DNA from 3 places in the Nonomuraea diastatica genome. Region 2 is predicted to be linked to each of the others. Evidence: riboswitches for the same ligand, from Rfam matches in the RefSeq annotation. Region 2 holds a riboswitch; each other region holds the start of a gene.
The links. A riboswitch is a leader RNA that binds a small molecule or an ion and turns the genes downstream of it on or off. The one in region 2 is predicted to bind thiamine pyrophosphate.
Positions count from the first base shown of each region.

Region 1: another riboswitch for thiamine pyrophosphate. It lies ahead of thiC (phosphomethylpyrimidine synthase ThiC); the one in region 2 lies ahead of thiO (glycine oxidase ThiO).
Region 3: another riboswitch for thiamine pyrophosphate. It lies ahead of E1294_RS06795 (purine-cytosine permease family protein); the one in region 2 lies ahead of thiO (glycine oxidase ThiO).

Region 1 covers NZ_SMKP01000133.1:7,736-15,588, forward strand. The annotation lists gene E1294_RS35590 (ABC transporter permease) at 1-437, shown strand, start outside; gene E1294_RS35595 (glycine betaine ABC transporter substrate-binding protein) at 434-1,402, shown strand; gene E1294_RS35600 (SDR family oxidoreductase) at 1,440-2,291, shown strand; gene thiC (phosphomethylpyrimidine synthase ThiC) at 2,288-3,892, opposite strand; TPP riboswitch at 3,885-3,997, opposite strand; gene E1294_RS35610 (class I SAM-dependent methyltransferase) at 4,049-4,660, shown strand; gene E1294_RS35615 (hypothetical protein) at 4,699-5,046, shown strand; gene E1294_RS35620 (universal stress protein) at 5,059-5,892, shown strand; gene E1294_RS35625 (cellulose binding domain-containing protein) at 6,023-7,066, shown strand; gene E1294_RS53225 (YbaK/EbsC family protein) at 7,063-7,233, opposite strand; gene E1294_RS35630 (hypothetical protein) at 7,260-7,853, shown strand, end outside.
Region 2 covers NZ_SMKP01000057.1:40,631-48,483, forward strand. The annotation lists gene E1294_RS20965 (GNAT family N-acetyltransferase) at 176-484, shown strand; gene metF (methylenetetrahydrofolate reductase [NAD(P)H]) at 941-1,861, opposite strand; gene E1294_RS20975 (polyprenyl synthetase family protein) at 1,953-3,020, shown strand; gene thiE (thiamine phosphate synthase) at 3,161-3,799, opposite strand; gene E1294_RS20985 (Rv2175c family DNA-binding protein) at 3,777-4,151, opposite strand; gene E1294_RS20990 (NAD(P)/FAD-dependent oxidoreductase) at 4,182-5,357, opposite strand; TPP riboswitch at 5,417-5,533, shown strand; gene thiO (glycine oxidase ThiO) at 5,523-6,659, shown strand; gene thiS (sulfur carrier protein ThiS) at 6,665-6,856, shown strand; gene E1294_RS21005 (thiazole synthase) at 6,849-7,604, shown strand.
Region 3 covers NZ_SMKP01000013.1:56,931-64,783, reverse strand. The annotation lists gene E1294_RS06830 (LCP family protein) at 180-1,445, shown strand; gene E1294_RS06825 (GOLPH3/VPS74 family protein) at 1,457-2,122, opposite strand; gene E1294_RS06820 (TenA family protein) at 2,147-2,752, shown strand; gene E1294_RS06815 (Fpg/Nei family DNA glycosylase) at 2,799-3,677, shown strand; gene E1294_RS06810 (MFS transporter) at 3,735-5,228, opposite strand; gene E1294_RS06805 (winged helix-turn-helix transcriptional regulator) at 5,304-5,738, shown strand; gene E1294_RS06800 (rhodanese-like domain-containing protein) at 5,813-6,136, shown strand; TPP riboswitch at 6,195-6,309, shown strand; gene E1294_RS06795 (purine-cytosine permease family protein) at 6,300-7,634, shown strand; gene E1294_RS06790 (methylated-DNA--[protein]-cysteine S-methyltransferase) at 7,597-7,853, opposite strand, start outside.

The sequences.
Region 1 (7,853 bases), on a different contig from region 2:
TGGGGCTGGTCGTTCTGCTGGCGGTGGTCTTCCAGATCGGCTTCTGGACCGCGGTCGCGGCCCTGTTCGCCTACAGCCTGCTGCCCACGCTGCGCAACACCATGGTCGGGCTGCAACAGGTGGACTGGCGGCTGATCGACGCCGGCCGGGGCATCGGCATGTCGGCGGCCAGGGTGCTGTTCAAGGTGGAGTTGCCGATGGCCGCGCCGGTCATCCTGTCGGGCATCAGGACCACGCTCGTGCTGAACGTCGGCACGGCCAGCATCGCCGCCTTCATCGGCGCGGGCGGGCTCGGCGACCTGATCACCACGGGTGTGAGCACGCAGCGCAACCTGGTGCTGGTCACCGGGTGCGTGCTGATCGCGGTGCTGGCACTGATCATCGACTGGGTGGGCGGGCTCGCGCAGCGGGTCCTCGCCCCGAAAGGCCTGTCGTGAGAGCGTTCCTGGCCCTGCTGCTCGTCCTGGTGCCCGTCCTGGTGACGGCCGGGTGCGGGCTGCAGCCGGCGTCGTCGTTCGTGCCGCCGGTCGAGCCGGCCGGCATCCAGTCCCTCCCCTCGCTGGAGGGCACGCCGGTGCGGGTGACGTCCAAGGAGTTCACCGAGCAGCTCGTGCTCGGCAAGATCGCGGTGCTCGCCCTCACCGCCGCAGGCGCCGACGTGACCGACCAGACGAACGTGCAGGGCAGCGTGAACGCCCGCGCCTCCCTGACCCGCGGCGACGCCGACCTCATGTGGGAGTACACCGGCACCGGCTGGATCACCTACCTCGGCCAGACGAAATCGTTGCCCGACCCACAGGCGCAGTACGTCGCGGTCCGCGACCTGGACCTGCGCGAGAACGGCATCGTCTGGCTGCCGCCCGCACCGCTGAACAACAGCTACGCCATGGGCGTCACCCGGGCCACGTCCCAGAAGTTCGGTGTGAAGACGATCTCGGACATCATGAAGATCCCGGTGAACGAGCGCACGTTCTGCGTCGACCACGAGACCTTCGGCCGCGACGACGGCTTCCTCGGCATGCTCAAGGCGTACGGCATGAATTACGGCAAGGAGGTCCCGAGGGCGAACGTGCTCCGGGTGTCGGTGGGCGTGCTCTACAACTCCGTCGCCAGCGGCCAGTGCGCCGTGGGCATGGTGACCACGACCGACGGCCGGGTCCAGGCACTCGACCTGGTGCTGCTCGAGGACGACAAGAAGTTCTTCCCCAGCTACAACGCCGCGGTGACCATGCGGCGCGAGCTGGCCGACGCCCACCCCGAGATCGCGAAGATCTTCGCACCCATCAGCGCCAAACTGACCGACGACGTCATGCGCGGCCTCAACGCCAAGGTGGACGTGGACGGCAATGTGCCCGCCCTGGTGGCGCGCGACTGGCTGCGGGCCGAGGGTTTCGTCCGGTAAGGCGTTAACCACGCCCTTCCACGGGCAGCCGCTGGGCATGTCGCACACACCACCTGCCCAGAACCAGCCGTACCCGGGCCGTACGGAAGAGATGGCACCTGAGCCGCGCGACGAGATGCGCGACTACGTGGGCCGTGACCTGCTGCACGGCAGGAAGGCGCTGATCACCGGCGGCGACTCCGGCATCGGCCGGGCGGTCGCCGTGGCCTTCGCCAAGGAGGGCGCCGACGTCGCGATCGCGTACCTCAGCGAGCACGAGGACGCCGCGCACACCGGCAAGCTGGTGGAGGCGGCGGGGCGGCGCTGCGTGCTCCTGCCCGGCGACCTGGGCGACCGTGACCACTGCGCCTCCGTCGTCGAGCAGGCCGTGGCGGAGCTGGGCGGCCTGGACGTCCTGGTGAACAACGTGGCCTACCAGGCGCCCGTCGACGGCCTGGAGGAGCTGACCGACGAGCAGTGGGAGCACACGTTCGCGGTCAACATCCACAGCTACTTCCGCGTCACGAAGGCCGCGCTCCCCCACCTGCGCGAGGGGAGCGCGATCATCAACACCTCCTCGATCAACGGCCTGCGCGGCAACAAGACGCTCATCGACTATTCCGCCACCAAGGGCGCCATCAACGCCTTCACCTACTCCATGGCCCAGAACCTGGTCGATCGCGGCATCCGGGTCAACGCCGTGGCGCCGGGCCCGGTCTGGACGCCGCTGATCCCGGCGACCCTGCCGGAGGAGAAGGTGGGGTCGTTCGGCGGGCACGTGCCGATGGGCCGGCCCGCCGACCCGGACGAGATCGCCCCCTCGTACGTGTTCTTCGCCTCCGGCAGGATGGCGTCGTACTACACGGGGGAGGTGCTGGCCCCGGTCGGCGGCGAGACGTTGCCTGGTTAATCCGCCATCGGCAGATAGACCCTGCCGCCGCGCCTGGTGAACTCGGCCGCCTTCTCCGCCATGCCGGCCTCGATCGCCTCCTTCGTGTCCAGCCCGTGCTCGTCGGCGTAGCGCCGCACGTCGTGGCTGATGCGCATGGAGCAGAACTTGGGGCCGCACATCGAGCAGAAGTGGGCGGTCTTGGCCGGCGCGGCGGGCAGGGTCTCGTCGTGGAACGCGCGTGCCGTGTCGGGGTCGAGCGACAGGTCGAACTGGTCCTCCCAGCGGAACTCGAACCGCGCGTCCGACAGCGCGTCGTCCCACGCCTGCGCCCCGGGGTGGCCCTTGGCGAGGTCCGCGGCGTGGGCGGCGATCTTGTACGTGATCACGCCGGTCTTGACGTCGTCCTTGTTCGGCAGGCCGAGGTGCTCCTTGGGGGTGACGTAGCAGAGCATGGCGGTGCCGTACCAGCCGATCATGGCGGCGCCGATGCCCGAGGTGATGTGGTCGTATCCGGGGGCGACGTCCGTGACGAGCGGGCCGAGGGTGTAGAACGGCGCGTCGTCGCAGAGCTCGCGTTGCAGGTCGACGTTCTCCTTGATCTTGTGCATGGGCACGTGCCCCGGGCCCTCGATCATCACCTGAACGTCGTGCCGCCGCGCGATCGTGGTCAGCTCGCCGAGCGTGCGCAGCTCGGCGAACTGAGCCTCGTCGTTGGCGTCCGCGATCGAGCCGGGACGCAGCCCGTCGCCGAGGGAGAACGACACGTCGTAGCGCGCCAGGAGCTCGCACATCTCGTCGAAGTTCTCGTACAGGAAGCTCTCGCGGTGGTGCGCCAGGCACCAGGCGGCCATGATCGAGCCCCCGCGCGAGACGATGCCGGTCTTGCGGCGGGCGGTGAGCGGCACGTACGCCAGCCGCACCCCCGCGTGCACGGTCACGTAGTCGACACCCTGCTCGCACTGCTCGATGAGGGTGTCGCGGTAGACCTCCCACGACAGCGCCTCCGGGCGGCCCTTGACCTTCTCCAGCGCCTGGTAGATGGGCACGGTCCCGACCGGCACCGGCGAGTTGCGGATGATCCACTCGCGGGTCTCGTGGATGTCGGGCCCGGTGGACAGGTCCATGATCGTGTCGGCGCCCCACCGGGTGGCCCAGGTCATCTTCTCGACCTCCTCCTCGATGGAGGAGGTCACGGCGGAGTTGCCGATATTGGCGTTGATCTTCACGAGGAAGTTGCGGCCGATGATCATCGGCTCGGTCTCGGGGTGGTTGACGTTGGCGGGGATGATGGCCCGGCCCGCGGCCACCTCCTGGCGGACGAGCTCGGGGGTGACGCCCTCCCGCACGGCCACGAACTCCATCTCCTTGGTGACCAGCCCCTGCTTGGCGCAGGCCACCTGGGTCACGGGTGCGCCCGCCGCGCGGCGCTCGGCGACCCACGGCTCGCGCAGGCGCGCCAGCCCGCGCCGCACGTCGGTCTCGACGTACGGGTCGGTGTACGGGCCGGAGGTGTCGTAGAGCGTCACCGACGAACCGTCGGAGAGGTGCACCTGGCGCTTGGGGACACGGAGGTCGCCTTCGTAGATCTTGGTGAAGGTGGGGACACGCGCGTCAGTCATCGCGCAAACTCCCTTCGCCGGCATTACCCGGAGCAGGTTCTGGCGGTCGGCGGCTGTCAGCCGTCCTCTCAGCCCGGTCTGCACCGGGCTCCCGCGTTGGACGGCGGTGATCGTACCCACACCTCTGCCAGGACGAAACATGACATCATCCTCAAAATGGAAGATCCCACGTCAAAGACCGCAGCCACCTACGACCACATCGCCCCCGCCTTCGCCGCCGGCAACGAGCATCCCGACGCCGGCCTCCAGCTCTTCCGGCAGCGCTTCGCCGACACCGTGCCCGCCGGCGGAACGGTCGCCGACCTGGGCTGCGGGCCGGGAAGAGACGCGGCCTGGCTGGGCGGGCGCGGGCTGCGGGTCGTCGGCGTGGACCGCTCGGCCGCCATGGCCGGACTGACCGCCGCCCGCGGCGTCCCCGCCGTGCTGGGCGACCTGCGCCGGCCGCCCGTGGCCCCCGGCTCGCTCGCCGGCCTGTGGTCGGTCGCGGCCCTCCTGCACGTGCCCGCCGCCGAGACCGAGGCCACGCTCCGCGCCTGGTGGACGGCCCTACGTACGGGCGGCGTGCTGGGGCTGAGCACCTCGGCGGGCGACTCGGAGGGGTGGGAGGAAGTTCCGAGCGCGGCCGGCCGGCACCGCTGGTTCGTCCACCGCGACCCCGCCGCACTCCTGCACCTCCTCGGCGCGGCCGGATTCGAGACCGTCGAGCACGGCCTGAACACCGCCGGGCGCACGTGGCTGAGCATTCTGGCGATCAAGCGCGAGGTTTGACGGCCGTCTCCAGCGGTACCAACCCCATCAGGGGGACTATGAAAAAGATCGCCGCTGTCGCAGGACTCGTGCTGCTGGCCACGCTCGGCACCCCCGCCGCCCACGGCGACGGGACGGACCAGCACGAGGTGAGCGAGGAGCAATACCAGACGCTGCGCGCCCAGTGCCGCTACGCCGACACGGGCAAGGCGCGTTGCCGCTCGACGGTCAAGGAGCTCTACCGCATCGGCGAAAGGGACGCCAAGCTCGACTGCCGTACGTACGCCGGCGTGACCGTGTGCGGCACGCTCAAGCTCAGCCAGGCCGAGCGCGCGTGCATCCGCGACTCCAGGGAGCACGGCATCTCGTTCCGCCGCGCCGAGGTGGAGTGCTACGCGTTCTCCTGAGGGGCAGACACCATGATCATCGTGGGAGTCGACGGCTCACGGGCCGGACTGGAGGCCGCCGGCTGGGCGGCCACGGAGGCGGCACTGCGCCGTACACCGCTGACCGTGGCCCACGCGGTGCCGCGGTGGGTGTGCGAGGCGCTGTCTCACCGCTACGCCGATGTCGCCCGGTGGATGCGCGACGAAGCGAACTCTGTGCTCGTCGCCGCACGCGACCGGGCGCTCCGCGAACGCCCCGCGATCGTCGTCGAGACCACCCTGCTGCCCGGCGACCCCCGCACGGCGCTGATCAAGGCCGCGGAACAGGCCGAACTGCTGGTCGTCGGCGGCCACGGCATCGGCGGCGTACGCGGGCTGCTGGTCGGATCCGTCGCCCACGGGGTCGCCGCCCACGCCCGTACGAACGTCGTCGTGGTCGGCGAGCGGCCCGCGACGCCGCGCGGCGAGATCGTCGCCGGCACCGACGGCTCACCTCACGGCCTGCGGGCGCTCGACTTCGCCTTCACCGAGGCCGAGCTGCGCGAGGTGCGGCTGCGGGTCGTGCAGGCGTGGGCGTGGCCGCGGCCCGGCGGCTTCGTACCCGCCGATCCCGAGAACGAGCAGCACACCCTGCAGCAGCTGCAGGACCTGCTGGCCGAGCGGCAGGAGCGGCACCCGAACGTGGACGTGGTGCCCGAGGTCGTGCACGGCCACCCCATCGAGGTGCTGAAGGAGGCGGCCGAGGGCGCCGACTTGCTCGTGGTCGGCTCGCGGGGGCACGGGCAGCTCGCCGGCATGCTGCTCGGCTCGATCAGCCAGGCCCTGCTGCACCACTCCCCCTGCCCCCTCGCCGTCGTACGCGCGTGACCCTCGCCGTGGTGCGAGCCTGAAAGTTACATCCGTCGCCGCAGGTCACCCGGGCGGGCGTGCGCACCTGCTTCCCGCCGCGGACCGGCGCTTCTTACCATCGGCGCAGGCGACGACGGGAGAGCAGACGATGCGCAGGATCAGCGCCGTGCTGGCGGCGATGCTGGCCGCGGCCGCCGCGGTGTTATTCGCGACGACCGTGCCCGCCGGCGCGGCCGCGCGCAGGATCATGCCCCTGGGCGACTCGATCACCGGCTCCCCCGGCTGCTGGCGGGCGCTGCTCTGGAACAGACTCCAGAACGCCGGCCACACGGACATCGACTTCGTCGGCACCCTCCCGCCACAGGGCTGCGGCGTCGCCCACGACGGCGACAACGAGGGCCACGGCGGCTTCCTGGCCACCAACGTCGCCGCCCAGAACCAGTTGCCCGGCTGGCTCTCCGCGACCCGGCCCGACGTCGTGCTCATGCACTTCGGCACGAACGACGTGTGGAGCAACATCGCTCCGGCGACGATCCTGGGCGCGTTCACCACGCTGGTGAACCAGATGCGGGCGAGCAACCCCGCCATGAAGATCCTCGTCGCCAAGATCATCCCCATGAACCCGTCCAGCTGCGCCGACTGCGCCCAGCGGGTCGTGGCCTTCAACAACGCCATCCCCGCCTGGGCCGCCGCCACCACCACCCAGCAGTCGCCCATCACGGTCGTCGACCAGTGGACGGGGTTCAGCACGGCCACGGACACCTACGACGGGGTGCACCCCAACGCCGCAGGCGACCAGAAGATGGCCGACACGTGGTATCCGGCTCTGGTGGCCGCCCTGGCCGGCGCCGGCCCTGACCCCGACCCCTCCGACACGCCCACGCCCCAGCCACCGGGCGACTGCACGGCCGCGTACAAGAACGCCGGCCAGTGGCAGGGCGGCTTCCAGGGCGAGGTCACCGTCACGAACACCGGCACAGCACCCATGAACGGGTGGGAGGTGCGGTGGACGTTCGCCGACGGGCAGCGGATCAACCAGATCTGGAACGGCACGCTGAGCACCGGCGGCTCCTCGGTGGTCGTGCGCGACGTCGGCTGGAACGGCACGCTCGCGCCCGGCGCCGCGACCACGTTCGGCTTCCTGGCCTCGTGGAACGGCGCCAACTCCGCGCCCGCCCCCACCTGCTCCTAGTCCTGCTCCGCGGTGATCGCGGCCAGGCGGAGCCCCGCGAGGCGTACGTGGTCGCCCGTGGCCGGGCCCGCCGAGCGGTCGAGGCGCGCGGCGTTGACGGAGATCTCGGGCTGCCGTACAGGAGGCCTGTCCGCAGCTGTCTCCCTCCGCAGGGGGAGGCCCCGCACGCGCGTCGCGCCCTAGTTTGTCGGCCATGAGACCATACGCCCGGCCGGCCCTGCTGACCGCGGGTTTCGCAGGAGCCACCGCGCTGGCGCTGGTGGCACCGGAAAACATCGTCATGCGACTGGTGTTCGGCAAACTCGACGATCCGGCGCTCGTCCGGCAACTTCTGCTCACCGCCCTGGGCGTGCTGCTCGCCCTGGCCACCGTGCGCTATGGCACGCGCCCCCGCGCCCGCGCCCTCTCCCGCGAACGCGGCGCCGTACGGCCCGGACGCTGGGCCAGGGCGGCGACCTGGGCGGCGGCCGGTGTGCCGGTGCTCGGGTTCTCCGTACCGCACCTGCTGTGGGGGCTCGGTGTGCCGTTCGGCGTGGCGGGACCTTCCACGGCCGGGCTCGCGGAACTGCACGGCTCGCCGGTGTACTGGGGGCTGCTCGTCGCAGGGCCGGTGGCCGGAGGCCTGCTCACGCTCGGGCTGATCAGCCGATGGGGGCAGATCGTGCCCAGGTGGGTGCCGTGGGCCGGCGGCCGGCGGGTGCCGACCAGCCTCGCCGTCGTCCCGGCCGTGACGGTCGGGCTGCTCGTCGGCCAGTACGGGGCGATGATGACGAGCTGCCTGGCGTTC
Region 2 (7,853 bases):
CGCGGACCAGATCACCGGCCGCAAGACCATCATGCGAAATCATGGGACATATCCCCATTTTCAGTGTTATTTCGCTGAATTGCGTGATTCATCCCCACAGCTACCCCCTTCGGAACCTCAAATCGTGGGTTTCGCGTACGGATTCCGGGGCGCGCCGGGGCAATGGTGGCATGACGTGGTTCTCCGGGCCCTGCGCGACGAGATGGGCCCGGAGGCCGCCAACGCGTGGCTGGGATTCGCGTTCGAGCTGGCCGAGATCCACGTCCACCCCGACTACCAAGGCAAGAGCATCGGCCGGGCCATGATCAGGACACTGTGCGCCGGCCGGCCGGAACGCTCGGCCGTCCTGTCCACGCACGACCAGCCGACGGCCGCCCGCCACCTCTACGCGAGCATGGGCTTCACCGATCTGCTGACGCGGTTCGTCTTTCCCGGCGGCCACGAGGAGTACGCGATCGCCGGCCGTCCCCTGCCCCTCCCCTGACCGTCACGCCGGACAACCGCGAACCTCTGCGAGCCGCCCCTCCCGCTTCCTGCACCGGCCTGCGGCACGCAGTCTCCGGCGAAAGGGAAAAACCTTGATGACGACGTGACCTGTGTGTTTACCGGGGATGGCCAAGGGCATCATCCATGACAGAAAGTAATCGACCCTTTACTTACCGGCTACCGTTTCCCGCCCGCCACCCGCCCGGTCCCCCTGCGGGCGGGTGGCGGGCCTTCCCCATGGTCCTCGCGACCGGCCCACGGCTCCGACCACGTGTCCGGCCCACCTCGCGCAGTGGCGGCTGCCCGCCTGGCGCCGTGCCAGCGGCCCCCCGCGCGGGTCGGCGGGCGTCTCCCCGGAAGCCGCCGGGCCCGGTCGGCGGCCCCGGTCGGCGGGTGGTGTGCCGCCGGCCGTGCCGTATCGGCGATGAAGGCCGCGCCGGGCGGAGAAGCCGCGTCAGATGGACAGCCGCACCCCGGACAACCTCTGGAACACCTCGCGCGTGGCACTGGAGCGGTTGAACGTGATGAAGTGGATCCCCGGCGCGCCCTCGTCGAGCAGCCGCTGGCACAGCTCGGCCCCGTGCTCGATGCCCAGCCGCCGCACCGCGGCGGGATCGTCCTTGACCGCCTCGAAGCGCGCCGCCAGCCGGGGCGGGAACGGCGCCCCGGACAACTGCTCCGAGCGCGCGATCGTGCTCATCTGCGTCACCGGCATGATGCACGGGATGATCGGCGTGTCGCACCCCTGGGCCGCCACCCGATCGCGCAGCCGCAGATAGTCGTCGGCCTCGAAGAACATCTGCGTGATCGCGTAGTCGGCACCCGCCCGGCACTTGCGGACGAAGTAATCGGTGTCGGACTCGATGGACGGCGAGCGCGGGTGCTTGTAGGGGAAGGCGGCCACGCCCACGCAGAAGTCGCCCGCCTGCCTGATCAGCCGCACCAGGTCTTCGGCGTAGAGCACGCCCTCGGGGTGCGGCACCCACTCGGCCGTCGGGTCGCCGGGGGGATCGCCCCGCACGGCCAGGATGTTGCGCACCCCGGCGTCGGCGAAGCGCCCCACGAGGTGGCGCAGCTCGCGGACGGAGTGGTTGACCGCCGTGAAGTGCGCCACGGGTGTGAGCGTGGTGTCGTGGGCGATGCGCTCCACGATGTCGACCGTGCGGTCGCGGGTGGAGCCGCCTGCGCCGTAGGTCACCGACACGAACGTCGGCCGCAACGACTCGAGCTCCCTGATCGCCCGCCACAACAACCGCTCGCCCTCGTCGGTCTTCGGCGGGAAGAACTCGAAGGAGAACGACCGCCCGCCGCCGGCGAGCATGTCGCGGACGGTGGGAACACGTTCGGGGAAGAGGGAAGGTCGACCAAGCGCCATGGGCACCAGGCTACAGTGACGCCGCGGGACCGGCAGCCCGAGAGGCACCTGGAGATCCGGACGCCCGCGCCCGGCCATTAGTCTCAGTGTCATGACCACTGACGCCGCCCGCATGGACGTCCTGCGCCCGCAGGTGGAGCGCTCCCTCGGAGAGTTCGTCGAACGGAGGCTGCCGGCCGGGGGCGATGCCGCCTTCGCCCCGTTGCGCGCGGCCGCCGACGCGTTGCTGTCCGGAGGCAAGCGGCTGCGCCCGGCGTTCTGCTACTGGGGCTGGCGCGGCGCGGGCGGCACCGACGTCCCCGAGATCTTCACCGCCGCCGCCTCGCTGGAGCTGCTGCAGGCCAGCGCGCTCGTCCACGACGACGTGATGGACAAGAGCGACCTGCGCAGGGGGATGCCGGCCGCGCACCGCCGCTTCGAGTCCATGCACGAGCAGTCCCGCTGGCAGGGGTCGGCGCAGCAGTTCGGCGAGGGGGCGGCGATCCTGCTCGGCAACCTGCTGCTCATATGGTCGGGAGAGATGTGGCGCACCAGCGGCCTCCCGCCCGCGTCCCTGGAGGCGGCCCAGCCGGTGCACGACCACATGCGCACCGAGCTGATGTGCGGCCAGTACCTCGACCTGCTGGAGCAGGCCAACGGGGAGAACACGTTCGAGTCGGCGCTGCGGGTGGCACTGTACAAGAGCGGCAAATACTCGGTGGAGCAGCCGCTCAGGCTCGGGCTGGTGCTCGCCGGCGAGAAGCGCGCGCCGTGGATGGACGACCTGTGCACCGGCTACGGCACCCGCGTGGGCATCGCCTTCCAGCTCAGGGACGACATCCTCGGCGTGTTCGGCGACCCGGCGCAGACGGGCAAGCCCGCGGGCGACGACCTGCGCGAGGGCAAGCGGACGATGCTCGTGGCCCGCACGCTGGCGGCCGCGTCCCCCGGGGACGCGCAGACCGTCCGGCGGCTGCTCGGCGACCCCGACCTGGACGAGTCCGGGGTGGCGACGCTGCGGGAGATCATCGCCGGCACCGGGGCGTTGCGGGAGTGCGAGGACCTGATCGGCGACTATTTGGGCGAGGCGCTGTCCGCCCTCGACAAGTCGCCGGTGACGGCCGAGGCCCGCTCCGCCCTGACCGAGCTCGCCATCGCCGCCACGTCCCGCAAGACCTGACGCGGCGCGCACCCAAGGGGTGCCGGGCGGGGCGCGGGCGGATCACGCCGGGATCTGCCGCGCGCAAACCCGCCGTACGAGGTCCGCGGCCGGTGGGAGGCGCCCGGACGGGGGCGCCTCCGCACGGCGTGACGGATCGGTCAGGGGGCCGACAGGCGTTTGGCGAACTCGGCCGCCGCCGCCCCCGGATCGTCCGCGTCGGTGATCGCGCGTACGACGACCACCCGGCCGGCACCGTACGACATGACCTCGTCGAGATTGGCGAGGTCGATGCCGCCTATCCCGAACCACGGCCGCGAGGCGCCGAGCGCTGCCGCGTGCCTGAGCAGCGGCGGTCCGGGCGCCGGGCGGCCGGGTTTGGTCGGGGTGGACCAGATGGGGCCGCAGCAGAAGTAGTCGACGCCCTGCTCCACGGCCGCGGCGGACGCCTCGGCAGCGGAGTGGGTGGACCGTCCGATGACGATGTCGTCGCCGAGTATCTCTCGCGCGACCGTCACAGGAAGGTCGTCCTGCCCCAGGTGGAGCACGTCGGGCCGGGCGGCGTAGGCGATGTCCGCCCGGTCGTTGACGGCCAGGAGTTTGCCGTGCCGGTCGCAGGCGTCGCGGAAGATCTCGAGGAGCGCGAGTTCTTCGCGGGCCTCCAAGCCCTTCTCCCGCAGCTGGATGATGTCCACGCCGCCGGCCAGCACGGAGTCGAGGAACTCTGCCAGGTCGCCGCGGTCGCGGCGGCCGTCGGTGCAGAGATAGAGGCGGGCCTCAGAAAGCGAGGGCTTGGGCACGCCGCTTGACCTCTGTGTGACGGCCGGCCCGGATCGCCTCGATGGGCGACCCCGGCAGGGACTCGTCCGGGGTGAAGAGCCAGCGCAGCGACTCGACGTCGTCGTAGCCGGCGTCCTGCAACACGGTCAGGGTGCCGGGCAGGCCCTTCATCACGTCTTTTCCGTCGAGGAACACCGCGGGCACCTGAGGCCCGCCGCTGCCCCTGCGTACGCCGAGCAGCTTGTGGTCCTTGAGGAGTTGCTTGGCCCGCCCCAGCGGAAGGTCGAGGCGTGAGGCCACTTCGGGGAGAGTGAGCCACTCGTCCACGAGCTGCTCGGTCTCCCGGTCGATCTGTGCAACAGAAAGTGTCACGAAACCACAACTACCACATGGCGCGCTTGCTCAAACAACACAATCTCGTAGGGACACTTCGGGATCTACCAGGCGTTTGGCATCGAGGTGTTGGCCTGAGGCGATGATTCTGCGGCCCTGTACGAGGTCTCGCGGCCGATCGACGGCGAGCACCGCGGCGAGGGCGTCCTCGGCGGTGAGCCAGACGGCCGACCATTTTCCCTCCTGACCCGCCTCGACGTCGCCGCGGTAGAGGAGGCGTTCGCCGGCGGGGTGGTGACCGGCGTACTGCACCATGTGCCCGAACTGCTCCGACCAGAAGTAGGGCACGGGATCGTAGACGGCGTCCTCGCCGAGCAGCGTCGCGGCGGCGACCTCGGGTGCGTTGAGCGCGGAGTCCCAGTGTTCGACGCGGAGCCGGGTCCGCCAGCGGCGCGACCACCAGGCGGCGCAGTCGCCGACGGCGACGACGCCGGGCAGCGAGGCGCGCAAATGCTCGTCGGTGACGACGCCGTTGTGCAGGTCGATGTCGGCGTCGGCGAGCCACTCGACGGCGGGGCGCACGCCGATGCCGGTGACGACCACGTGGGCGTCGACGAACGCGCCGCCCACCAGGCGCACGCCACCCTCGTCCACGGAGTCGACCATGGCGCCGAGCCGCAGGTCGATGCCGGTGTACCAGTGCTCGGTGCGCGCGCCGATCTCGGCGCCGACGGCGGTGGCGAGCGGCGCGGGGCCGGCCTCGATCACCGTCACCGCGCACCCCGCCCGGCGTGCGGCGGTGGCGACCTCGGCGCCGATCCAGCCGGCTCCTATGATCGCGACGCGGGCGCCGGGGACGAGCATGGCCCTGAGCTCGTGGGCGTCGTCGAGGGTGCGCAGCACGTGCTGGGGGCCGTCGCCGGGCAGCCTGATCGGGTCGGCTCCGGTGGCAATGACCAGGCCGTCGTAGCCCAGCTCGCCCTCGGTCGTCCCCACGACCCCCGCGCGCAGCGACTTGGCGCTGACGCCGGGCCAGAACTCGACGCCGAGCGCGGCCAGGTCGGCGCCGACGTAGCTGTCGTCGGCCTCTCCTGACAACACGGCCTTGGACAGGGGCGGGCGGTCGTAGGGGTGATGGCGTTCCCTGCCGACCATGGTGACGCGGCCGGTGAAGCCCCGTGCGCGCAGCGCCTCCACGGTGCGCAGACCGGCCAGTCCTGCTCCGACGACGACGACGTGGTTCACGCTGATGACCATAACGGGGGCCGTGTCCGGGCGTGACACCGAGGCCGTAGGCTGGTGAGGGAAAGACGCGCGGGAGTCCGGCCGTTACCGGGCTGAGAGGAAGGCTTGACCGGGCCTTCGACCGCAAGACACCTGATCCGGGTCATGCCGGCGAAGGGAGCGCATGTGGACGTGATCGTAGGCGGCGGGATCGTCGGGCTGTCGGTCGCCTGGCGGCTGGCCCGCTCCGGCCGGCCGGTCACCGTGGCCGACCCGGCTCCCGCCTCGGGTGCCTCCCACGCGGCCGCGGGGATGCTGGCGCCGGTCAGCGAGGTGACCTACACCGAGGCGCCGCTGCTGCGGCTGGGGATGGCCGCGCTGCGCCGCTGGCCGTCCTTCGCCGCCGAGCTGGCCGAGGACGCCGGGCTCCCCGGGGCGGTCGCACTCGATTTCCGTACGAACGGGACACTCGACGTCGCGTTCGGCGCCGACGACCTGGCGGCGCTGGACGAGCTTGCCGCGTTCATGGAGAAGCTGCAGCTGCCGGTCGAGCGGCTGACCGGGCGCGAGTGCCGGCGCCTCGAGCCCATGCTGGCCCCCGCCGTGCGCGGCGGCCTGCTGGCTCCCGGCGACGCCTGGGTCGATCCGCGCCGCGTGACGGCGGCGCTGCTCGCCGCCCTCGACCGGCTGCGCGTCCCGCTGGTGCGGGCGCGCGTGAGCGAGCTCCTGCGTGACGACGGCAAGGTCGCGGGGGTACGCCTCGCGCCACCCGACGTCCCGGCCCCCGCCTTGGCCGATGGCGGCGTGCCGCGGCGGCTGCGGGCCGAACGGGTGATCCTGGCGGCCGGGGCGTGGAGCGCCGGGCTCGCCGGGGTGCCGGTGCGGCCGGTCAAGGGGCAGATCATTCGGTTGAGCTCCGCCCAGCCCCTGCTCGGCCGGTGCGTACGCGGCACCGTGCACGGCTCGTCCGTCTACCTGGTCCCCAGGGGCGACGGTGAGCTGGTCGTCGGCGCCACCCAGGAGGAGATGGGGTTCGACACCAGGGTGACGGCCGGCGGGCTCTACGAGCTGCTGCGTGACGCCAGAGAGCTGGTGCCGGGCGTCACCGAGCTGGAGGTGGCCGACGTGGTGGCCGGGCTGCGGCCCGGGACGCCGGACAACCTGCCCGTCATCGGCCCGAGCGGCACGCCCGGGCTCACGCTGGCCACCGGGCACCATCGGGGCGGCGTGCTGCTGGCCCCGTTGACGACGGCCATCCTGCTGGGCGAAGAGGACGAGCTGGCGGCGTTGTGCTCGCCAGGAAGGTTTCAGGAAATTTCATGATTGTGATGATCAATGGGACCGCGCACGAGGTGATCGACGGCACGACCGTGGCGCAGGCCGTGAGCACGTTGACCGCGGCCACCACCGGAGTGGCCGTGGCCGTGAACGACGAGGTGGTCACGCGCAGCGCCTGGGAGACGACGGCGCTCAGCGACAGCGACCGCGTGGAGGTTCTGACGGCGGTGCAAGGTGGATGATCTGATCGTCGCCGGGGAGAAGTTCTCATCCCGGCTCATCATGGGCACCGGCGGTGCCCCCTCGCTCGAGGTGCTCGACCAGGCGCTGGCCGCGTCCCGCACCGAGATGACCACGGTCGCCATGCGGCGGCTCGACCCGGACGCCCGCGGCTCCGTCCTCGACGTGCTGCGCAGGCGGGACATCAAGGTGCTCCCCAACACCGCGGGCTGCTTCACCGCGGGCGAGGCCGTGCTGACGGCGCGGCTGGCCAGGGAGGCGCTCGGCACGCCCTGGGTCAAGCTGGAGGTCATCGCCGACGAGCGCACGCTGCTGCCCGACCCGATCGAGACGTTCGACGCGGCCGAGCGGCTGGTGGCCGACGGGTTCGTGGTGCTGCCGTACATCGGCGACGATCCGGCGCTGGCGCGGCGCCTGGAGCAGGCGGGCTGCGCGGCCGTCATGCCGCTGGGCGCGCCGATAGGCTCCGGGCTGGGCATCCGCAACCCGCACAACATCGAGCTGATCGTGGAGGCCGCGTCCGTGCCGGTCATCCTCGACGCGGGCATCGGCACGGCCAGCGACGCCGCGCTGGCGATGGAGCTGGGCTGCGACGCCGTCCTGCTGGCCACGGCGGTCACCCGGGCGCAGCGGCCCGACCTCATGGCCACGGCCATGAGGGAGGCCGTGACGGCCGGGCGCCTGGCCCGCCAGGCGGGGCGCATCCCCCGCCGCCGCTACGCCGAAGCCTCCTCCCCGACAACCCCGTAAGCCCTCACCCACGGCGACCGCGCGCGGACGGCGCCCGCGGTCGCCGGAGCACCATCGCCCGAGACCGCCGCACGTGAGCCACCGCCGGGGAGCCGGGCCGGCCGCGGGACGACACGCCCGGAGCGCTGCGGTGGAGGGATGGTTCGCCTCTGCGTCTCCTGGCTCACGTGGCTCGCGGCGCCGGAACCCGGGGGCGCGGGCGCGCGGCCGACCGGTAAGGGGGTGACGCCGTTGAGGCTATGTCCGCTT
Region 3 (7,853 bases), on a different contig from region 2:
TGGCCTCTATGTTTCCCGAGCCCGCGGGAGGTCGCCTTTCCGGTTTGGCGGAGACACGGCTCCACCGTTACGGTCGGTTGGTTCTGTGTACTTTCCCGTGGGAATTCCTTGACCGAACGCCTTCACTGCCAAGGGGTTGGACGTAGCGTCTATGTACGAAGCGAAGGGGAGAAGGCGAAGTGTCTGAGGACGACCGCACGCGGGCCATGCGCTCGCCGGGCGACGGCCGCCCGCTGCCACCGCGGCCCAACGACGTCCCGCGCTCAGGGGGCGCCCCCGCGCACCGGTTCCCGGCGGGCGGGCCGGGCGCGCCCACCCACAAGCTTCCCGCCGCCTCCCAGATCCCCGAGCCGCCGCCGGGCCCGCCCGGCTCCGAGCCGCGCCGGTCGAGCGGGCGCGTGTACGGCAGGCAGCGCTCCGGCGGCGGGGGCGGTCCCGTCAGGCCATTGAGGTCCAGGGGCGGGCAGGAGCCGAGGGAACCCCGCAGGAGGCCCTCGGGCAGGACGATCGTGAAGATCGTCGCAGGGCTGCTGGTCGCGCTGCTGGTGGCGGCCGTGGGCATGTTCTTCTGGATCGACTCGAGGCTGGCCGGCATCGACGACGTGCTCACCGATTACGAGGATCGCCCCGCTGACGGTCCCGGCACCAACTGGTTGCTCGTCGGCTCCGACAGCCGCAAGGGGCTGTCGAAGGCCCAGCGCAAGAAGCTGGCCACCGGGCGCGCCGTCGGGCAGCGTACGGATTCGATGATGTTGCTGCACATCCCCGAAACCGATGACAAGCCGACGCTCGTCAGCCTGCCGCGCGACCTGGCCGTCACCGTCTACGGCAAGCAGCGCGACAAGCTCAACGCCGCCTACAACGGCGGGCCGCAGCTGCTGGTCCGCACCATCGAGACGGTCACGGACGTGCGCATCGACAACTACATGGAGATCGGGTTCGCCGGGTTCGTCGACATCGTGGACGCGGTGGGCGGGGTCGAGATGAACGTGACGGCCGCCGTGAACGACCCCAAGGCGGGGCTCAAGCTGAAGAAGGGCAAGCAGGTGCTCAACGGCGCCCAGGCCCTGGGCTACGTACGCACCCGCAAGGGCGGCGCGCTGCCCGACTACGAGCGCACCAAGCGGCAGCGTCAGTTCCTCGCGGCGGTCGTGAAGAAGGCGGCCAGCCCGGGGGTGCTCATCAACCCGTTCACGTCGATCCCGCTGGCGATGAGCGCCACGGACGCGGTCACGGTCGACTCCGGCACCGGCGCCTTTGACCTGCTCTCGCTGGGGCTCGCCATGGGCGACAGCCCGGTGACGACGGTGGTGCCGTTCGGCGGCAACGAGACCCTTCCCAACGGCGGCGTGGCCGTCAAGTCCGACAGGCAGAAGGCGCTGGCGCTGTTCAACGCGCTGAAGGACGACAAGCCCGTTCCCAAGAGCGTGATCGACGCCCGCTGATCCCGTGGCCGTCAGCTGCCGCCGCTGCCACCGCTGGCGGCGGCGGCGGTGGTCGCGGCGCTTATGGCGGCCATCGTGGCCGCGTTGATGGCGGCGATGGCCTTGGCGACGGCGTCGGCCGTCCACGCGCCCTCGGAGATCTCCTTGATCCGCTGCTTGCTCGCTCCGGGGAAGGCCTTGCGGTCGAGCTTGGCCGCGTGCGCGATCGCGATCAGCACCGCCGTGCGGGCGTCGGGGGTGGCGCCCGCGAGCACTGCCGACACCCGCTCGCGCACGTCCGCCTCGACGCGGGGGTGCGCCTCCGGCCAGCGGGTGACGGGGAAGATGCCGAGGGCCCTGCCGCGCTCCTCGGCCAGCACGCCCGACTCCGCCAGCCTGGTCAGCAGGCGCTTACGCAGCTTGCCCGACTGGATCCGCTGCACCCACCAGGCGGGTTTCCTGGCCTTGCCATCGGTGGCGATGCGGGTCAGCGTGGCGTCCAGCTCTCCGTCGCCGAGCGGTCTCGGGTCGGTGACCGTCACCTTCTTGTCCGACAGGTCGAGGCGCCCGCCCACGGCCAGCTCGGCGAGGAGCGCGCCGGCGAGCGCGGAGTCGAGCTGCGTGGAGTTGATGAGCGGCGTGCCCTTGTCGTCCCGGTAGGCCAGCAGGAGGAATTCTTCGGCGATCGTCACAGTCATGTTTTCGACACTAACCTCCCTGCCATGAGCATTTCGGAAAGGTTGCACGCCATCGGCCGCCCCTTGCTCCAGGCGCAGCTCGACCATCCCACGGTGGCCGGGATCGGCCGCGGTGACCTGGCGGAACCGGTGTTCAGGTCGTGGCTGGAGCAGGACTATCTATTCCTGCTGGACTATGTGCGGGTGTTCGCGCGGCTGGCCTGGCAGGCGCCCGACACGCATCTGGGCGACCTGGTGGACCTGGCGCACGCGACGTACCACGACGAGCTGAACCTGCACAGGTCGTTGTCGGCGGAGTTCGGGGCCGACCTGGAGGGCGCGGTGAAAGGGCCGGCGTGTGCGGCGTACACGGGGTTCCTGTTAGAGTCGGCGGCGTCGTACGGGGAGGGATTGGCGGCGCTTTATCCGTGTATGTGGGGATATTCGACCCTCGGGCAGATATTGGCGGAGAATCCGCCTACTGAGCCGAGATATCGGGCCTGGGTGGACACGTACGCCGACCCCGGGTTCGCCGCGCTCGCCGTACGCATCGCCCAGATGATCGACGAGGCCGACCCGGAGCCGGTGCGAGCGGAGGCGAAGTTCACCGAGGGCATGGCGCACGAGCTGGCCTTCTGGAGCGTGCCGTAGCATCCACAGGCTGTGGACGGCGTGGCCCGGACCGTACTCTGGTGACATGCCGGAACTTCCCGAAGTGGAGTCTCTCACCCACTTCCTGCGCGAGCGGGCGGTGGGCCGCACGATTCTGGGGGTCGACGTGGTCGGCTTCCAGGCGCTCAAGACGTTCGACCCGCCGGCCACGGCGCTCGGCGGGCTGACCATCACCGGCGTGGCGAGGCACGGCAAGTTCCTCGACCTCGACTGCGACGGCCTGCACCTGGTCATCCACCTGGCCAGGGCGGGATGGCTGCGCTGGCGCGAGGACCTGTCGGGTGCCAAGCCCGTCCGCCCCGGCAAGGGGCCGCTCGCGGTGCGGGTCCGGCTCGCGCCCGACGACGAAGGGTCGGCGCCCGGTTTCGAGCTGACGGAGGCGGGCACCCAGAAGCGGCTCGCCGTCTATGTCACGAGAGATCCGGGCGAGGTCCCCGGCATCGCCGCGCTCGGCCCCGACCCCCTCGACCCGTCCTTCACGGTCGCCGCGCTCAAGCGCATCCTGGGCGGCAACCGCACGCAGATCAAGGGGCTGCTGCGCGACCAGAAGGTCATCGCGGGCATCGGCAACGCCTATTCCGACGAGGTGCTGCACGCGGCCAGGATGTCACCGTTCAAGATCGCCGCCGCGCTCACGGACGCGCAGATCGCCGACCTGCACGAGGCCATCGTCACCACGCTCGGCGAAGCGGTCGAGCGGGCGCACGGGCTGGCCGCGAAGGACCTCAAGGCGGAGAAGAAGTCGGGGCTGCGGGTGCACAACCGCGCGGGGCAGCCGTGCGACGTCTGCGGCGACACGATCCGCGAGGTGTCGTTCGCCGACTCGTCCCTGCAGTATTGCCCCACGTGCCAGACCGGCGGCAAGCCCCTCGCCGACCGGAGGCTGTCTCGTTTGTTGAAATAGCTCCTTCATTACGGCACAGCCGGCGTCACCGCACGCGCCGACGCCGGCCGCCGTCTGTCATGGCCGGTCGTGAAGGCTCACGGGCTGCTCGCCGTGACGAGCGCCTTCTCGGCCGTGTTCCGTGGTTCCTTCCGGCGACCCGGCCGCCCCGCGGGGAGCCCGGGATTTCCCGTGGGGCCGCCTGGTGAGCAGGGCCGTTGCCGCGACGGCGCTCGCCAGGAGCGCGGCCGCCAGCGGGACCGCCAGGGCCGTGCGGAGGGCGGCCATCCCGGCCTCCTGCGTGGTCGCGGAGCCGAGCGCGGCCACGTTGACCGCGGTGACCATCGACACGCCCAGCGCGGCGCCGAACTGGAACGACGAGTTGATCAGCCCGCCGGCCAGCCCCTGTTCGCCGGCCGTGATCCCGTCCGTGGCCGTGATCATGAGGGGGCCGTAGGCGAAGGCGAACATCAGGGCGATCAGCGCCATCGACGGCACCATCGCGGCGTAGGTCCAGTCCAGCCCGGCGCCCAGGAAGAGTGTGTAGGCCAGCAGGCCCGACAGCAGGCCGCCGAGGATGACCTTGGCGTTGCCGTACCGGTTGACCAGCCACGGGGTGAGCGTCGGGGCGATCACCACGTCGGCCGCGGCCACCAGCAGGGCGAGCCCGGTCTGCATGGGTGACCAGCCGCGCAGCTCCTGCAGGTAGAGCGTGACCAGGAACTGGAAGCCGAAGAACGAGGCTGTGAGCAGGGCGGCCGTCACGTTGGCCCGGACCAGCGCGGCCGACCTGAAGATGCCGAGGCGGACCAGGGGGTGCGGGGAGCGGCGCTCGATGGCCACGAACGCCGCCAGCAACCCCAGGGCCGCGGCGAAGACAGCGAGCGTCAGCGGCAGGCCTTCGGAGGGGTGCTCGAGGCGTACCACTCCATAGACCAGCAACATCATCGCGCCCGTCGCGCTCGCCGCGCCCGGGAGGTCGAAACCGCCTGCCGGGCGCTCGCCGGCGGGCCCCTCCTTGATCAGCACGATCGCCGCGAGCAGGACCACCAGCGACATCAGGACCGGGGCGAAGAAGACCCAGCGCCAGCCGAACTCGGTGAGCACCCCGCCGATCACCAGACCGAGCGCGAAGCCGGCGGCGCCGGTGCTCCCGTAGATGATCAGGGCGCGGTTGCGATCGCGGCCCTCGGGGAAGCTCGTGGTGATCAGCGACAGTCCCGCGGGCGTCATGAAGCCGGCGGCCACTCCGGTGACGAACCTCGCCAGCAGCAGCACCCAGCCGTCGTTCGCGACCCCGCCGAGCCCGGAGAAGGTCAGGAACACCCCCAGCCAGAGCAGGAACATGCGCCGCCGGCCCAGCAGGTCGGCCGCCCGGCCGCCGAGCAGCATGAAGCCGCCGTAACCGAGCACGTAGGCGCTCACCACCCCGCTGAGCATGCTCGTGGGCACCCCGAGATCGGCCCGGATGGCGGGGAGGGCGACGTTCAACATGGCGACGTCGATGCCCTCGAGAAAGATGGCCCCGCAAAGAACGATCAGTACGCCCCACGTACGAGCAGAGACAGGCATGACAACCCCCGGTTACGGAAAAGCAGGTCGGTTCCTTGTTGTAACCGTCCATATCATTGGCCATCATGGGGTGGCATGGAAGAAGGCACTTCTGAATCACTCGGTTACTCCGCGGGCACCGTGGACGACGACTACGACGCGCGCCAGTGGGACACCCGTGAGGACTGCGAGGTGCGCCAGATCCTCGATCGCATCGCCGACAAGTGGTCGCTGCTGGTCATCGCCCTGCTCGACTGCCAGACCCTGCGTTTCACCCAGCTCCGCCGCGAGATCGACGGTGTCAGCCAGCGCATGCTGAGCGTCACCCTGCGCCAGCTCGAACGTGACGGCCTGGTCAGCCGCACGGTCCACCCCGTCGTGCCGCCCAGGGTCGACTACGCGCTGACGCCGCTCGGCCGTACGCTGCACGAGACCATCAAGTCCCTGGTCACCTGGACGGAGGCGCACCAGGAGGAGATCGCCCGCGCACGAGCCGCGTACGACGCCCGTGCTCATGGACCCACTTCGTGAGGCGGGCTCAGTCGCCTGATGCCGTCGCTCCTCCTCCAGACGACGGCACTCCCTCGCCGGGAGATGATGGAGTCATGACCGTTCCTGAGATCGAGCCGAGTGCCATCCCCGCAGACGCCTACCTCCTCGACGTCCGTGAGCAGGACGAATGGATGGCGGGCCACGCCCGTGAGGCGGTGCACATCCCGATGACCCAGATCCAGGGCCGCGTCGACGAGGTGCCCAGCGACCGGACGGTCTATGTCGTCTGCCGGGTGGGCGGCCGGTCGCTGCAGGTGGCGGCCTGGCTCAACCAGCTCGGGCACGAAGCGGTCAATGTCGGGGGCGGCATGCAGTCGTGGGAGTCCGCGGGGCGTGCGCTGGTCAGCGAGACGGGGGAACCGCCCTTCGTGGCCTGAGCCGAACGCCCTGCTATGGCGGTTTTGCCGCCTTTGGGGCATCATGGGGGCGCTAACTCCAGATCGTCGCGGGAGCTCGGGGTGCCGGGCTGAGAGGGCAGCTATTCGATCCGCTGCCGACCGCCTGAACCTGTCCGGGTAATGCCGGCGTAGGGAGAGTGCGATGTCGCACGTCGCCGACGAAGTTCCGCTGACCCTCGACGGGCAGCCCCCCAAGACCCTGGGCGTGCTCGATCAGGGCGCGCTCTGGGCCAACCTCGGTGTCAGCCTCCTCGGCTTCTCGGGAGCGCTGCTCCTGCTCAACCCGACCGGCGACGCGCCGCTCAGCCTGTCCGCCGCACTGGTGGCGACGGTGGTCGGTAGCCTGATCGGCACGGCCATGGTGGGTCTGTCCGCCATTCCCGGCACCCGCACGGGCCAGCCCGCCATGGTGCTGCTGCGCGGCCTGTTCGGGGCCAGGATCTCCTACGCGCCCACGGTGCTGAACATCGTGCAGATGCTCGGGTGGGGCGCTTTCGAGTTGTGGGTGATCGCCAAGGCCGCCACCGCGATCTTCGACGGGGTGGCGTACCCCGTGTGGGTGGTCCTGGCGGGCGTGCTGACCACCGCGCTCACGATCTGGCCGCTCGGTGCGATCCGCCTGCTGCGGCGGTACGTCACCGTCGGCGTGATCGTGTCGATGATCTGGTTCACCTGGTTCTTCCTGACCCAGGCGCCCGCGCCCGCCGGCGGGTCGTGGACCGGGTTCGCCCCGGCCGTCGACTACGTGATCGCGCTGTCGGTGTCCTGGGTGCCGCTGGCCGCCGACTTCGCCCGGCACTCCCGCTCCGGGCGCGCGGCGTTCACCGGGATCGTCGGCGGCTACACGGTGGCCCAGGTGGCCTGCCTCGGGCTCGGCGTCTACGCCGTGGCCATCGCCGGCGCCGCCGCCGTGAACGCCGACAACACGGCCGTGTTCACCCCGTTCGTGGCCGCTCCGCTCGGAGCACTGTTCTTCGGCATCCTGGTGCTGCGCGAAACCGATCAGTCGTTCGCGAACGTCTACTCCACCACCATGTCGCTGCAGAACCTGATGCCGCGCGTCGACCGGCGGGTCATCTCCACCGCCATCGGCGTGTTCACGGTCGTGATCGCCCTGGTCGTCGACGTCACCTCGTACGGCGCGTTCCTGGGCGTGATCGGGGCGGTGTTCGTGCCGATGTTCGCGGTGCTGGCCGTCGACTATTTCGGGTTCGGCCGCTCCGACCGCTGGAACACCGACGAGGACGCCCCCTCGCGCTGGTCGATGCTGGTGCCGTGGGCGCTCGGCTTCGCCGCCTACTGGCTGACCACCTCGACGCCCACCATCGCCGCGTGGGACGGGTTCTGGGCGTCGGCCCGCGACGCCATCGGCTTCACCCGGCAACCGTGGATGAACGGCGCACTCGGCGCGGCGGTGGTGGCGGCCCTCGTGACCGCGCTCATCGGCGTGTCGCAGCGGCGCGCTGTTCGACGTTGAGCAGGTGTTGCTTGGCGTTCGCGCCACCCGCGTAGTCGCCGGGGGCGCCGTCCTCGCGCACCACCCGGTGGCAGGGCACGATCACGCAGACGGGGTTGGAGGCCAGCGCGTTGCCGATCGCGCGCAGCGCGCGCGGCCTGCCGATGCTCTGGCCGATCTCCTCCAGCGTCGTGGTCGTGCCGTAGGGGACCGCCATGGTCTTCTGCAACACCGACCGGG